4 regions of the Pseudogracilibacillus sp. SO30301A genome follow, and region 2 is predicted to be linked to each of the others. Evidence: riboswitches for the same ligand, from Rfam matches in the RefSeq annotation. Region 2 holds a riboswitch; each other region holds the start of a gene.
The links. A riboswitch is a leader RNA that binds a small molecule or an ion and turns the genes downstream of it on or off. The one in region 2 is predicted to bind S-adenosylmethionine.
Positions count from the first base shown of each region.

Region 1: another riboswitch for S-adenosylmethionine. It lies ahead of SPD89_RS02695 (O-acetylhomoserine aminocarboxypropyltransferase/cysteine synthase family protein); the one in region 2 lies ahead of SPD89_RS06225 (YezD family protein).
Region 3: another riboswitch for S-adenosylmethionine. It lies ahead of SPD89_RS18035 (OsmC family protein); the one in region 2 lies ahead of SPD89_RS06225 (YezD family protein).
Region 4: another riboswitch for S-adenosylmethionine. It lies ahead of SPD89_RS04455 (methionine ABC transporter ATP-binding protein); the one in region 2 lies ahead of SPD89_RS06225 (YezD family protein).

Region 1 is NZ_JAXHDD010000002.1:203,732-206,916, reverse strand. Features, by position in the region: gene SPD89_RS02700 (hybrid sensor histidine kinase/response regulator) at 1-979, opposite strand, end outside; SAM riboswitch class I at 1,297-1,410, shown strand; gene SPD89_RS02695 (O-acetylhomoserine aminocarboxypropyltransferase/cysteine synthase family protein) at 1,556-3,185, shown strand, end outside.
Region 2 is NZ_JAXHDD010000008.1:30,440-33,624, forward strand. Features, by position in the region: gene SPD89_RS06220 (transporter substrate-binding protein) at 1-1,433, shown strand, start outside; SAM riboswitch class I at 1,508-1,610, shown strand; gene SPD89_RS06225 (YezD family protein) at 1,786-1,926, shown strand; gene SPD89_RS06230 (PLP-dependent transferase) at 2,054-3,181, shown strand; gene SPD89_RS06235 (bifunctional homocysteine S-methyltransferase/methylenetetrahydrofolate reductase) at 3,178-3,185, shown strand, end outside.
Region 3 is NZ_JAXHDD010000052.1:15,597-18,781, reverse strand. Features, by position in the region: gene SPD89_RS18040 (sodium:solute symporter family protein) at 1-890, opposite strand, end outside; gene SPD89_RS18035 (OsmC family protein) at 893-1,378, opposite strand; SAM riboswitch class I at 1,533-1,639, opposite strand; partial or broken gene SPD89_RS23215 (glycosyltransferase) at 1,979-2,089, opposite strand; gene namA (NADPH dehydrogenase NamA) at 2,550-3,185, shown strand, end outside.
Region 4 is NZ_JAXHDD010000005.1:62,954-66,138, reverse strand. Features, by position in the region: gene SPD89_RS04460 (methionine ABC transporter permease) at 1-525, opposite strand, end outside; gene SPD89_RS04455 (methionine ABC transporter ATP-binding protein) at 515-1,546, opposite strand; SAM riboswitch class I at 1,702-1,816, opposite strand; gene SPD89_RS04450 (thioredoxin family protein) at 1,891-2,208, opposite strand; gene SPD89_RS04445 (toprim domain-containing protein) at 2,226-2,585, opposite strand; gene gcvH (glycine cleavage system protein GcvH) at 2,682-3,062, opposite strand; gene SPD89_RS04435 (arsenate reductase family protein) at 3,082-3,185, opposite strand, start outside.

The sequences.
Region 1 (3,185 bases), on a different contig from region 2:
ATGAAGATGGAATAATGAATAGTGCTAGAATTAAGAGGCTATATGTTTCAAATAATACTCTGAAAAAAACATGTCTTAATTTAAACACATATTTTATGAATTTGAGAATAAAAAACACGGTACCTGCGAATGACAAATAGATTAGTTTAAGCGACCATTCTGCATTGATAGGAAACCAATTTAATAGTATTTTATCCTCGTCAACGATGATAGAAAAAGCAGCAAAAATGAGTAAAAGTCCGAAATAAATAAGTTCTTTATGATATACGCTTCTACCCATCATATATAAGCTAAAAGCATATGCACTATGTACGAGTAATATTAAGACAACCATTAATTGCGTTATGGTTGTAAAGCTTATTTCTCTGTCTATAGCATTCCCTAGCCCAAATTTAACAGTGTTTGAAATACCGCCTTCAAACGCCTTTTCAAAGTTTGCTACATGTACAACTAGTTCTATCTCGTCGTTCGCCGTATGGAAATAGCCCTTAGAAATTCCTAGCTTACTCTTGTATTGATGAATAGTATCGGAAGGTCGACCCGTTTCAGTTACTAATTGCCCGTTTACATATACGCTAGCCGCTGACTCAATATCCTTAAAGATTAACCCATAATTTTTCTGTTCACTTTCGTTATCAGTTGTTGGCAAAAGTACTTTTAATCGATAGGTACCGTAGTTTATTTCCTTATACGGATTCTTCCAATGCCCTGGTATAGTCGTAAAACCACTTGCAACATTTTTTTCTAAGCCAAAATTTATAAATTCTCCCGGATAAAACTCCCATTCTCCATCAAGCGTTATTGTTTCCTTATCCGTAAAATTCCAGTGACTTAAATCAATTACACCCTCTTCAGCATGAGGGTGATCGGGAGTTTTATGGTAAAAAATCCACCCAATACGAAAACTTGTTAACACGAGCAGAAATATACTTATCAAAAGAAATACTTTTTTATAGGACATCCCGTTACTAGCACGCATCGTTTTCAACCCTTTATACTCTCACTTTTAATTATTACATCAATTATCGTTGGTGGCACCTACTTTTACAAGATTAATTTTCTATCTGCAAGTTTTATTATTCCAATTGGTATTAGTGGTTGCCTTGAAAATGATTAGAAATATTAAAAATCGATGATTTAACCATAATCTAAATCGCCCAAAATGTAATCGTTTTCAAAATAATGAACAATTAGTTTTTTATATAAGTTTTGTTCATTATATTCACAATTAGCAATATTTTTAGTTGACATTAAGTACGAAGCATGTATAATAAATAGTAATTTCATAATGAGTATCTCTTATCAAGAGCGACGGAGGGAATAGGCCCGATGAAGTCCAGCAACCATAAAAGCTTATTGTTAGCTTTTAAAGGTGCCAAATCCTACAGACGATTGTCTGGAAGATAAGAGGAGGAAACGACTATTAATACAACACCCTCTTCTATTCTTTCTAGAAGAGGGTTTTCTAATTTTCCTTCTCTACATGCAAGACGTACATTGCTTCAAAATAAAAACGGGGGATATCATCCCTAAAAATTTAAGGAGGAATTTAGTTATGTCAGAATTTACATTTCAAAAGGACGATACCATTTTATTACATGGGGGGCAAGAACCTGATCCAGTTACAGGTTCACGTGCGGTACCAATTCATCAAACAACATCTTATGTTTTTCGCGATACAGAGCATGCTAAAAATTTATTTGGTCTTGCGGAAACGGGAAATATTTATACTCGAATTATGAATCCGACAACAGATGCGTTTGAACAGCGAGTTGCATTACTTGAAGATGGTACTGCTGCGGTTGCCACAGCTTCAGGAATGGCCGCCATTACGTATGCTATTTTAAACGTTGCTAGTGCTGGGGATGAAATTGTCGCCGATAGTAATTTGTATGGTGGTACATACAACCTATTTGTCCATACACTACCTCGTTTTGGAATTAATGTAAAGATTGTCGACGGTACAAATCCTGAAGCAATAAAAGCTGCAATAACGGACAAAACAAAAGCAATTTTTGGCGAAACAATTACGAACCCAAGTTTAAATGTTTTTGATATCGAAACGGTTGCTGACATTGCTCATGATCATGGTATTCCGTTAATAATTGATAATACTTTTGCACCAAAATTTGCTAAACCAATTCAATGGGGGGCGGATGTCGTCGTCCATTCCGCAACAAAATGGATTGGGGGACATGGAACGTCGATTGGAGGAGTTGTCGTTGATGGCGGACGCTTTAACTGGGATAATGAAAAGTTTCCAGGATTTACGGAAGCCGATGAAAGCTATGATGGACTCCGATTTGCAGATTTAGGTCCTGTTGCCTTTGCTCTTCGACTACGTGTTCAACTATTACGTGATACAGGGGCATCGATCAGTCCTCATAATGCATTTTTATTATTACAAGGTCTCGAAACATTACATGTACGTCTCGAACGTCATAGTGAAAATGCAATAAAAGTAGCAAAGTATTTACAAAGCCACCCAGCAGTTGAATGGGTAAATTTTCCGGGAATTGAAGATCACCCATCCCATGAGTTAGCAAATAAATATTTCTCTTCGGGATATGGATCGATTATTACATTTGGTATTAAAGGTGGACTTGAAGCTGGCAGAAAATTAATTGATAATATTGAGTTATGGTCACATGTAGCGAATGTTGGAGATGCAAAATCATTAATTATTCACCCAGCATCTACAACTCACCAACAACTCAGTCAAGAAGACTTAAAGAAAAGTGGCACACCAGAAGAATTAGTTCGTCTATCTATCGGAATTGAAGACATTGAAGATATAATCCAAACATTAGATAATGCTATTGCTAAAGCAACAGGAATTTCTACTATTGACACTACAGTAGAAGAAGCAATTAAATGGCTATTCTCATCACCTTTTGATCGCAGTGAAGGATTAAGACAAAAAACAATTGCTGTAAAAACTGAAATTGATCTACAAAAAGCGTTTAATTTGTCAAAACAAGGGTATAAAATTATCAACCTAGATGAAACTAATAAAGATGAAGTAATTGATGTAATTGTAACGGAACAACCGTTATCTGAAAATGAGCTTGATACTTACTCCAATCAAGGATTAAAAATTATTTGGAGCAGTAACTTTAAAGGCTTTGAAAATTTAAGCACTTCAGTTCAAGTAGTAAGTGGAAGAGATCTTATTGAAGAAGCTA
Region 2 (3,185 bases):
TAGTTCTTGATGCTATCATACACACAAAGAACTTTGATATAGATAAGATTTTTCAATATATAAGTGGTAGAAAAATAGATACTGCGTGTGGAGAATTGCGTATAGATAAAGAAAAACGTCATCTTTCACGCCCGGTTAAAATTGGAAAAGCTCTATCGAATGGTCAGTTTAAAATTGTTTGGGACTCAGCTAATAATATAAAACCTCGCCCGTATAAAAATATTAAAGAATCCAAAAAGAGTCATTTGAATGAAATTGTTCTAAATGCTTGGGGACAGATAAGTGAAGAAGCAATCATTGCGTTATCCGAGGATAGAACTATTCAATATATGAGCTTAAAGGCAAAAGAAATGACTGGCTTTCAAAACGGCGAAACACTCACTCCTCAAATGTTAAAACATATGGAAAATAAATTTGAAGTCAATTCCTATGAAGCAAAATTAAAAACATTGTTTTTACTAAAACCTAACTATCAAAAAACCTTTGATTCAATCTTTCAATTTGGAACTATTCAAACTAAAAATATAAACTTTCAACATGAACTTGAAACGGCAACGATTGCCGCACAAACAACCGCAAATGTTTTAATTCTTGGCGAAACAGGTACTGGAAAAGAAGTAATGGCCCGTGCTATTCATGAAGAGAGCAGTAGGAGAAACGGATCATTTGTTGCAGTGAACACCGGAGCAATCCCGAAAGATTTAATAGCTAGTGAGTTGTTCGGGTATTCAGAAGGTACGTTTACAGGGGGGAAAAAGGGCGGAGCAATTGGGAAATTTGAAAGTGCCCATAACGGTACACTCTTCCTAGATGAGATAGGTGATATGCCAATTGAACTTCAAGTTATTTTATTGCGTGCGATTGAAACGAAAAAAATAATCCGGCTTGGAGATACGATAGAGCGACCAGTCGATATCCGAATTATCGCAGCTACGAATAGAAACTTGCAAGAGGAGATTGCGTATAATAATTCATTCAGATCTGATCTTTATTACAGGTTGAATGTTTTAAATATTGATATTCCACCTTTACGGGAACGACCTGAAGATATTGAAACTCTTGCTTGGACTTTTATGAAACAGTTCCAAGAGCAGTATGGAGATGGACCAACACAGATTGATCAAGAAGCAATGCAACTGTTTATCGAATATCCGTGGCCAGGTAATATTAGAGAACTCAGAAATATTATGGAGCGTGCTTTTTTACTATCGAGAAGAAAATCTAAAAAAATTACAAGTAGCCACTTACCTAGAAATATTAAAGGGTATTATAAGCGGAAAATGCCTTCAGAACTTACATTAAAAGATGTTGAAAAGAAAATGATTACTCAAGCGTTAATGGAGACGAATAGTGTTAAGGAAGCTTCAAAAAAGTTAGGCATAGGAAGAAGTACACTTTATCGAAAAATGAAGGAATTTGAGATAAGTATATAATTTTCTAAAAAAACATTTGACAACAAATAATAAACAGTGTACAGTAGTAGTTACAATTTAATCAGATTTATTTTTTCTTATCCAGAGAGGTGGAGGGACTGGCCCAGTGAAGCCTCGGCAACAGACTTTTTAAGTACTGTGCCAATTCCAGCAAGCTAAGTGCCTGAAAGATAAGAAGAGAGAGAAATGAACGATATATTCAACCTCTTCTTATCTTGATAAGAAGAGGGTTTTTTACTTATTGAACCACCAAAAGTAATATAACTCTTCTCGATAAAGCTTTGCAAGTTCCAATGAAAAGAACTTGTACTTTACATCAATTAGCTAAAGGGGAGATGAGAATTTGAGCAAACTGGATCAAGTGAAACTGGACTATTTACAGGCTGTTTTACAAGAAATTGAGTATGGGTCTGTTGTAATTACGATTCATGATGGTCGTATTACACAAATTGACGCAACAGAGAAAAAACGATTTAGTAAAAGCTTAGTTTAATAAAAATATTGAGGTTGCCGATTAGACAACTAAAGGCATCTTACATCTATCTCTAGCCATTTTAGTATAGAGAGGATGTTGGATGTCTTTTATTTTTGCCAAATTTACTAAGAAAGGGGTTAATAAAATGACGGATTCGTGTAGGAAAGAGACGTTTCTTGTACAAATAGGAAACAGGAAAGAAGAACATTTTCGCGCAGTCAGTACACCTATTTATTTTTCCACTGCATTCCGCCATGAAGAGATTGGCCTTCAAGACGGTTATGATTATATCCGCACTGGTAACCCGACTAGAGATGTGTTAGAAAAAGCAGTTGCAGAGTTAGAAAGTGGAGAAAAAGCATTCGCTACATCTTCCGGTATGGCGGCTGTTCAACTCGTATTTGCTTTATTTGAAGAAGGATCACATTTTATTGCATCTCGTGATATATACGGAGGGAATTATCGTTTATTTGAAGTGTTTGAGAAAAAGTACAATTTTTCTTTTACGTATTGGGACGGGAAAGATTATGAGGAACTTGAAACATTTATTCAGGATAATACGAAAGCGATTTTCATTGAGTCACCAACTAACCCGTTAATGCAGACAGTTGATTTAAGAAAAATCTCAGTGATCACAAAACGTCATGAGATTCTTCATATCGTTGATAACACACTGTACACTCCTTATATTCAGCGACCGCTTGAAGAAGGGGCAGATATTGTCGTTCATAGCGCAACAAAATATTTAGCAGGGCATAATGATTTGTTAGCAGGAGTTGTCATCTCAAAAGGAAAGACAGTAAACGAAGAGTTTGCTTTTTTGCATAACTCAATCGGAGCAGTGTTATCACCATATGACTGTTTTAGCCTCATTCGGGGGATGAAAACACTGGCCCTTCGGATGAGGCAGCATGAAAATAATGCCAAGCGAGTAGTTGAGTATTTGAGAACTCATCCACTTGTAACAGATGTGTATTACCCGGGGAGAAGCGGAATGTTAAGTTTTGAAATAATTGATGAAGCACTTGTTTCGCCGTTTCTAAAAGCATTAAAACTTTTTACGTTTGCTGAAAGTTTAGGAGGAGTAGAAAGCTTTTTAACGTACCCAATTACACAGACACATATGGATATTCCAAAAGAGGTGCGTGAATCATACGGATTATCAAATTGTCTACTACGTGCTTCTGTTGGGATTGAACATGAAGATGATATTATCGCTGACCTTGAGCAAGCTTTCGAAGCAATTACTCAATTGGGGGTGGCAAAGTTTTGAGTTT
Region 3 (3,185 bases), on a different contig from region 2:
TGTGGTAATGCGACTAACCCAAGTGTAGTATCTGGAACAACGATTGCTGCTGAGATTCCGAATAAAATACCAAGAAAGATAAAGGGAATACCAAAGACGGCAGCCAACTTTAAACCTTTTTGTCCCTCTTCAGGTGTTCGGCAAGATAAGGCCATTTGAAACGCTGCTTGAGCTAAGATTACATTGACTAAAAATGTCCCAAACCATGCGACAATTACTTGAATCCCAGCACCATCTAGTTGAAACATTTCCGGGTTTGAGGCTGCGAATGAGCGCAGACCATCAATACCAGGGTTGATAAAAAATGCTAGTATGCCAATGATGAACATAATCATAAAAACGAAAAAGTTCATTGTTTGCGTTAAGGCGATTGACCACATGCCTCCAGCTTTCAAATAAAGATACAATAAAAAAGCAGTAAAGGCGACTGATAATGTTAACGAAATTCCAGTAAACACATGGACAGCAGAGGCAAAAGCGATCGCTGTAGCAACAGACCACATTGGAAAAGCAAAAGCCGTAATTGCGCCACCAATCCCAAGTGCTGCTCGCCCATAACGTTCTCCAATCAAACCTGAAACAGTGACAACTAATTTTTCACGAAGGGGGCCAATGATGATAAAAGCAATGATCAATACTTGTAATGTTTCTGCTACTCCATACCAGATGGCTGAGACTCCCGTTAAGTAGGATAGTTCAAGAATGGAAATAAAAGTAGATCCGGAGAATAAACCGGTAATGCAAAAAGCTACAATCCATTTATTAAATGTACGGCCTCCAACAAAATAGCCAGTTTTATTTGCTCTTTTTCTGGAGGACTGTCCGGATGCTATCAATCCAAACGTATAAACAACCGCAAAAAGAATTAACCACCAACCATATGAAGTCATTACTACTCTCCCTCCGTTTCTTGATAAATCCAGTTTAATGTAATGTTAATCTGTGCATCATGGAATAAATTGTAGGCGGGACATCTTTTTTTAACGAGTTCTTTTAATTCTTGAATTCGATGTACACTTTCAATTGTATTAAACCAAATCGTGTTTGTGACACTTTGAAAATGAGGACTAATATTGTCAATACCTCGCATTCCGCGCCGATCGATCGTTCCAACCGATTCCGAATGTAAACTTTTAAAATTAAAACCTATTTCATTAGCAATTGTCTCGACAACGATTAAGACACAACCATTAAAAGAACCTAAAATATATTCCATTGGAGTGGGCGCTTCATCGCTTCCTCCTAATTTAACTGGTTCGTCAATAGGAAAGGAAAACTTTCGAATTGTATTACTATTCTTCATTGCACCTGTTCTTTTACAACTTGCTTTAATTTCTCTTATATTTTTATTTTCCGAGTTAATTATCTCTGCTGTCATTTGTACATCCTCCAATATATTTTTAAGTAATCATATATATTTAGTTGATTTTAAGGTGAAAAATATACCGTTTTTTATTTTCTCATAAGAAAAGCCCTCCTCTCATTAAGCGATGAGAGAAGGGCATGTCTACAAATAACAACACGAACATTTCATCTCATCTTCAGAATACAATGTATTCTTCTGAAATTAGCACCATACAATAAATTGCTGGTTGCTGAGGTTTCACAGGGTCAGTCCCTCCGCCTCTCTTAATAAGATTTAATTATTTAATTAAATTGAATTATAAGCTTACCACTTGGAAAAGTCAACATATTTGATGAAGCCTGTTTTGGTCTAGTGAAAAATCTAAAGCTCGACCGTTATCAAACAGTGTCTTGAGGTAGCTTTTAAACGATTCAGAAGAAGTGTCCGAAAAGGCTGTAGGAAATTGTATATATATATTGAACCAATGATCCAAAGTGTCATAAAAAATTGAATAATTGATGGTTACGAAAAAAACGACACTGATAATGAATATAGGATGCTTGGTCTTTTGAGTTTAAACGATTTCCAATAGAATTTGTTATTGGAGGAAAAGTACATTTGCTTTCCTATTTTTTAACGTTTTTTATTGGCTTCAGGATGCTGTATGTGTAGACATTCGTCCGCATCGAACCATAATGTCCATTCACTTGTTGCTTTCGCCAAGCCCTCGTTTCTAGCATTTGCAAAATGATTATTCTATTTATAATTCATACGGGTCTACCAGCAGGCGCTTAGTATCAATGATACTAAAATTGCGTGAAGTAGCTGTATTTAAGTCAAGGGAAGCTCCACCAAAATCTTTGATTTAGGTAGAGGTTCACTTAATAGTTCATAAACATCTATTTTTACAAAACCAAAAGGAATAGTTACAATAAAACTATATGCAGATACAGTATTCCGTTAAAATTAGGAGGTTATCATCATGCCGATAAAAATAATCGGTGCAGGGAATGGGTTGCGATATAGAAGGCTGTTAAACGTTGTTTAATAAATAATATATTTAGTCGTGATTTCAATCGTGAGATGAATCAGCTTCGATTGAAAGAGAATTTACCTTTACTAGCATTCTAAAACTATATGTAAGGTAACTTTAGATAAAGAATGAATCAAGCTAAAAAGGCAACATGGATGGAGGAGGGTATAAATGGCAAAGCTTTTTTCACCAATAGATTTTAAAGGCGTAACATTAAAAAATCGTATTGTGATGTCTCCGATGTGTATGTATTCATCGATTGGGAAGGATGGGATGATTACACCTTTTCATTTATCACATTATATTTCTCGTGCCGTTGGCCAAGTGGGACTAATCGTGGTGGAAGCAACGGCGGTTCAACCTGAAGGACGAATCTCGGATCAGGATCTTGGGATATGGGATGATAAGCATGTTGCTGGTTTAAAACAGTTAAATAAAGAAATCCATAATTATGGGGCGAAATCGGCGATTCAACTAGCGCATGCTGGAAGAAAGGCGGAATTAAATTCACTTATTTATGCCCCATCACCCCTACCATTTAATGAGACGTCAATAAAACCGGTCGAGATGAGCGTGGAAGATATCAGAACGACGATTGAAGCTTTTAAAAACGGAGCTAGACGTGCAAAAGAAGCCGGCTTTGATATTATTGAGATTCACGGGGCACATGGCTATTTAATCAATCAGTTTTTATCACCGTTAACCAATAAGCGTACAGATAAATATGGCGGTAGCAGAGATAATCGCTACCATTTCCTTTATGAAATTATCGAGGCAGTAAAAAAAGAATGGGATGGTCCACTTTTT
Region 4 (3,185 bases), on a different contig from region 2:
GCCACCCGCACCAATTGCACCTGCCATTGCCGTATAACCAATAAGCGCGATTGCGGTAACAGTTATTCCTGAGATTAAAGCAGGCATCGATTCAGGAAGAAGAACTTTAAAAATAATAGATCGTGTACTTGCTCCCATTGATTGCGCCGCCTCAATAACTCCTTTATCTATTTCCTTTAAAGCAATTTCTACTAACCTACCATAGAATGGAGCGGCACCAATAATTAAAGCTGGTAAGGCTGCATTCGGTCCTCTAATCGTCCCAATTAAAAAATACGTAAATGGAAAGAGTAGAAGTATTAAGATAATAAATGGAATTGCACGAAACACATTTACTATTGTTGCTGTAATAAAGTTAATCACCTTATTTTCCCAAAGTCCATCTTTGGCAGTTAAGTATAATAGTAATCCGAGTAACACACCTATAATAAAAGTTCCAGTTAATGAGATTAATGTCATATAAAACGTTTCATACGTCGCCGTCATTAGTTTATCCCAATCAATATTAGCAAAATTAAGTGTCATCTCGAATCAGCTCCACTTCAACTGAGGCTTCTTTAATAAAGTTAATCGCTTTTTCAATTTCAGCTTTGTTTCCTACCATTTGAACAATTAAGGTACCTAACACACCATTTTGTGTCTGCGTAATTTTTCCTTGGATAATATTCGTATCAACGGAAAACTTTTTCGATACTTCACTAATTAAAGCTTCATTTGCAAATGCTCCTAAAAAATGGAGGCGTAATACTTTTCCATGTTTCTTTACATTATTGAGAATGTCCGCAACACTTTCTTCTACGTCTGGATTTGCCATCACTTGTTCCACAAATTTTTTCGTAATAGGTTGTTCTGGGTTAGAGAACACATCTAGAACATTACCAGTTTCTACGATCTTCCCTTTCTCCATAACAGCAACCCGATCACATATTTTGCGAATCACATGCATTTCATGTGTTATTAAAATAATCGTAAGGCCAAGTTTTTGGTTAATATCCACTAGCAAATCTAGAATTGAATTAGTAGTTTCTGGATCTAGTGCCGATGTAGCTTCATCGCAAAGAAGCAGTTTCGGATCATTTGCAAGTGCACGTGCGATCCCTACACGCTGTTTTTGCCCTCCGCTTAGTTGGGAAGGATAGGCTTTTTCTCTTCCAGTTAGCCCAACCAAATCGATCAGCTCTTGAACTTTCTTTTTCTGTTCTGTTTTTGGAACACCTGCTATTTCTAGTGGAAAAGCAATATTTTCCTCCGTCGTTCGAGACCATAAAAGATTAAAATGTTGAAAAATCATCCCGATTTCTTGCCTGGCTTGTCTTAACTTTTTGCCTTTTAGTTTAGTCATTTCTTTTCCATCAATAATAATGGATCCATCCGAAGGCTCTTCCAAACGATTTAGTAGCCGTACTAATGTACTTTTCCCCGCACCACTGTACCCTATTACCCCGAAGATTTCTCCTTCCTTTATTTCTAATGATAGGGAATCTACTGCTGTAATCGGGCTTTTATCTAGTGTAAAAACTTTCTTTAAATTTTGTATCGATATCATGATTTGCCCTCCTTTTACATCGTTGGTTTGGGAAACTATGAAATTCGCATAACATTAGGTACATACTCTAATGCCACCCTGTTTACTCATTCAGATACAATTAAAAAAGTCTTCCTGTAAGAGAACAGAAAGACTTAACAATCTATCTTCACATTCTCTCATCTATCAAAGCATCTGCTTTGCAGGATTTAGCACCTTTCAATTTTGGAAGTAAAATTGAAGGTTGCCGCGAATTCATAGGGCCAGTCCCTCCATCGCTCTTCATAAGAGTTAAGATGTATTCCTTTTTATTGATAACAATAAACAATATAGCATTATATCTGTTTTTATGTCAAGTAATACGTTTAATTTTGTCGAAAGAGCTCGGGTACATACGTCCATACATAATGATATATATTTGCAACGGAAAAGAATGTATACACTTTTTCTTTAACTTGATCGTCTTTCATAACGAACAAACAAGGTACACTTTCCACCTTATATTTCTGCATAAATTCCGGGTACAGTGATGCGTTCATCTCATAAAAAATATCTTGCTGATGTGTTTTTTCGATTTTTTCTAAAAATGAACGCGCTACATGACAAGTTCCACAAAAAGGGGTATGAATGTATAATAAATAGTCACTTTTTTGTTCTAATTGTTCTGCGGTTATTTCTTGCAAAAGAATCACCAATTTCCTTATAACATCAAATACAATGGATCTATTTTAAAGTTATGTTTTACTAATTCATGAGCAATAATATCCAGAGGAGTTAGTTCAACTTGTTGATAATCATCCGGAATATACATTTGAATGGAATTGGGCAATTCAGCAGTTAATTGCTTCCTTAACCTTATTCCAGGTTCATCTGCATCAACAAAAATATATACATCACGATTATCTAGATCAAATTCATCTAACATTTCATCAAACTTTTCCACGCCAAATGTTCCGTGTGTACAAACGATATCGATTTCCTCTTTGATTATTTTTTGAACATGCATCTTATCGGATAAACCTTCTACGATAATAACTTTCTTATCATTTAAAATACCCAATGCTTTTCCCCCAATTTCAAGGTAGCCATCGTTGAAAGCTAGAAGTCTCTAAAAAACTACATGCACCCTTAAGGTAGGGTGCAAGTAATATTATTCCTATTTAGAAATATAAGCATTATATTCTTCAGAGGAAAGCAGATCATCTAGTTCTTCATCAGCGGACGGTTCAACAACGATCATCCAGGCTTGTTCATAAGGAGATTCATTAACATACTCTGGATTATCTTCCAAACCCTCATTAACTTCTACAACTGTCCCGCTTATTGGCGCATACAATTCTGAAACTGTTTTTACAGACTCAACACTTCCAAACGGCTCATTCACTTCAATTGTATCGCCTACCTCTGGAAGTTCAACAAAAACGATATCACCTAATTCATCTTGAGCAAAATCAGTAATTCCAATTCTAACATCGCTTCCTTCTCTTCTTACCCATTCATGCTCCTTCGAATAAAGTAAATCTGTCGGTAAACTCATCTCTAATACCTCCTAATTATTATATTGACCAATTGGCTTGAAAATCTTCTTCTTTAAAACCAACTGTTACCTTTTTTCCATCTGTTACAATCGGACGTTTAATCAACAACCCATTCGATGCGA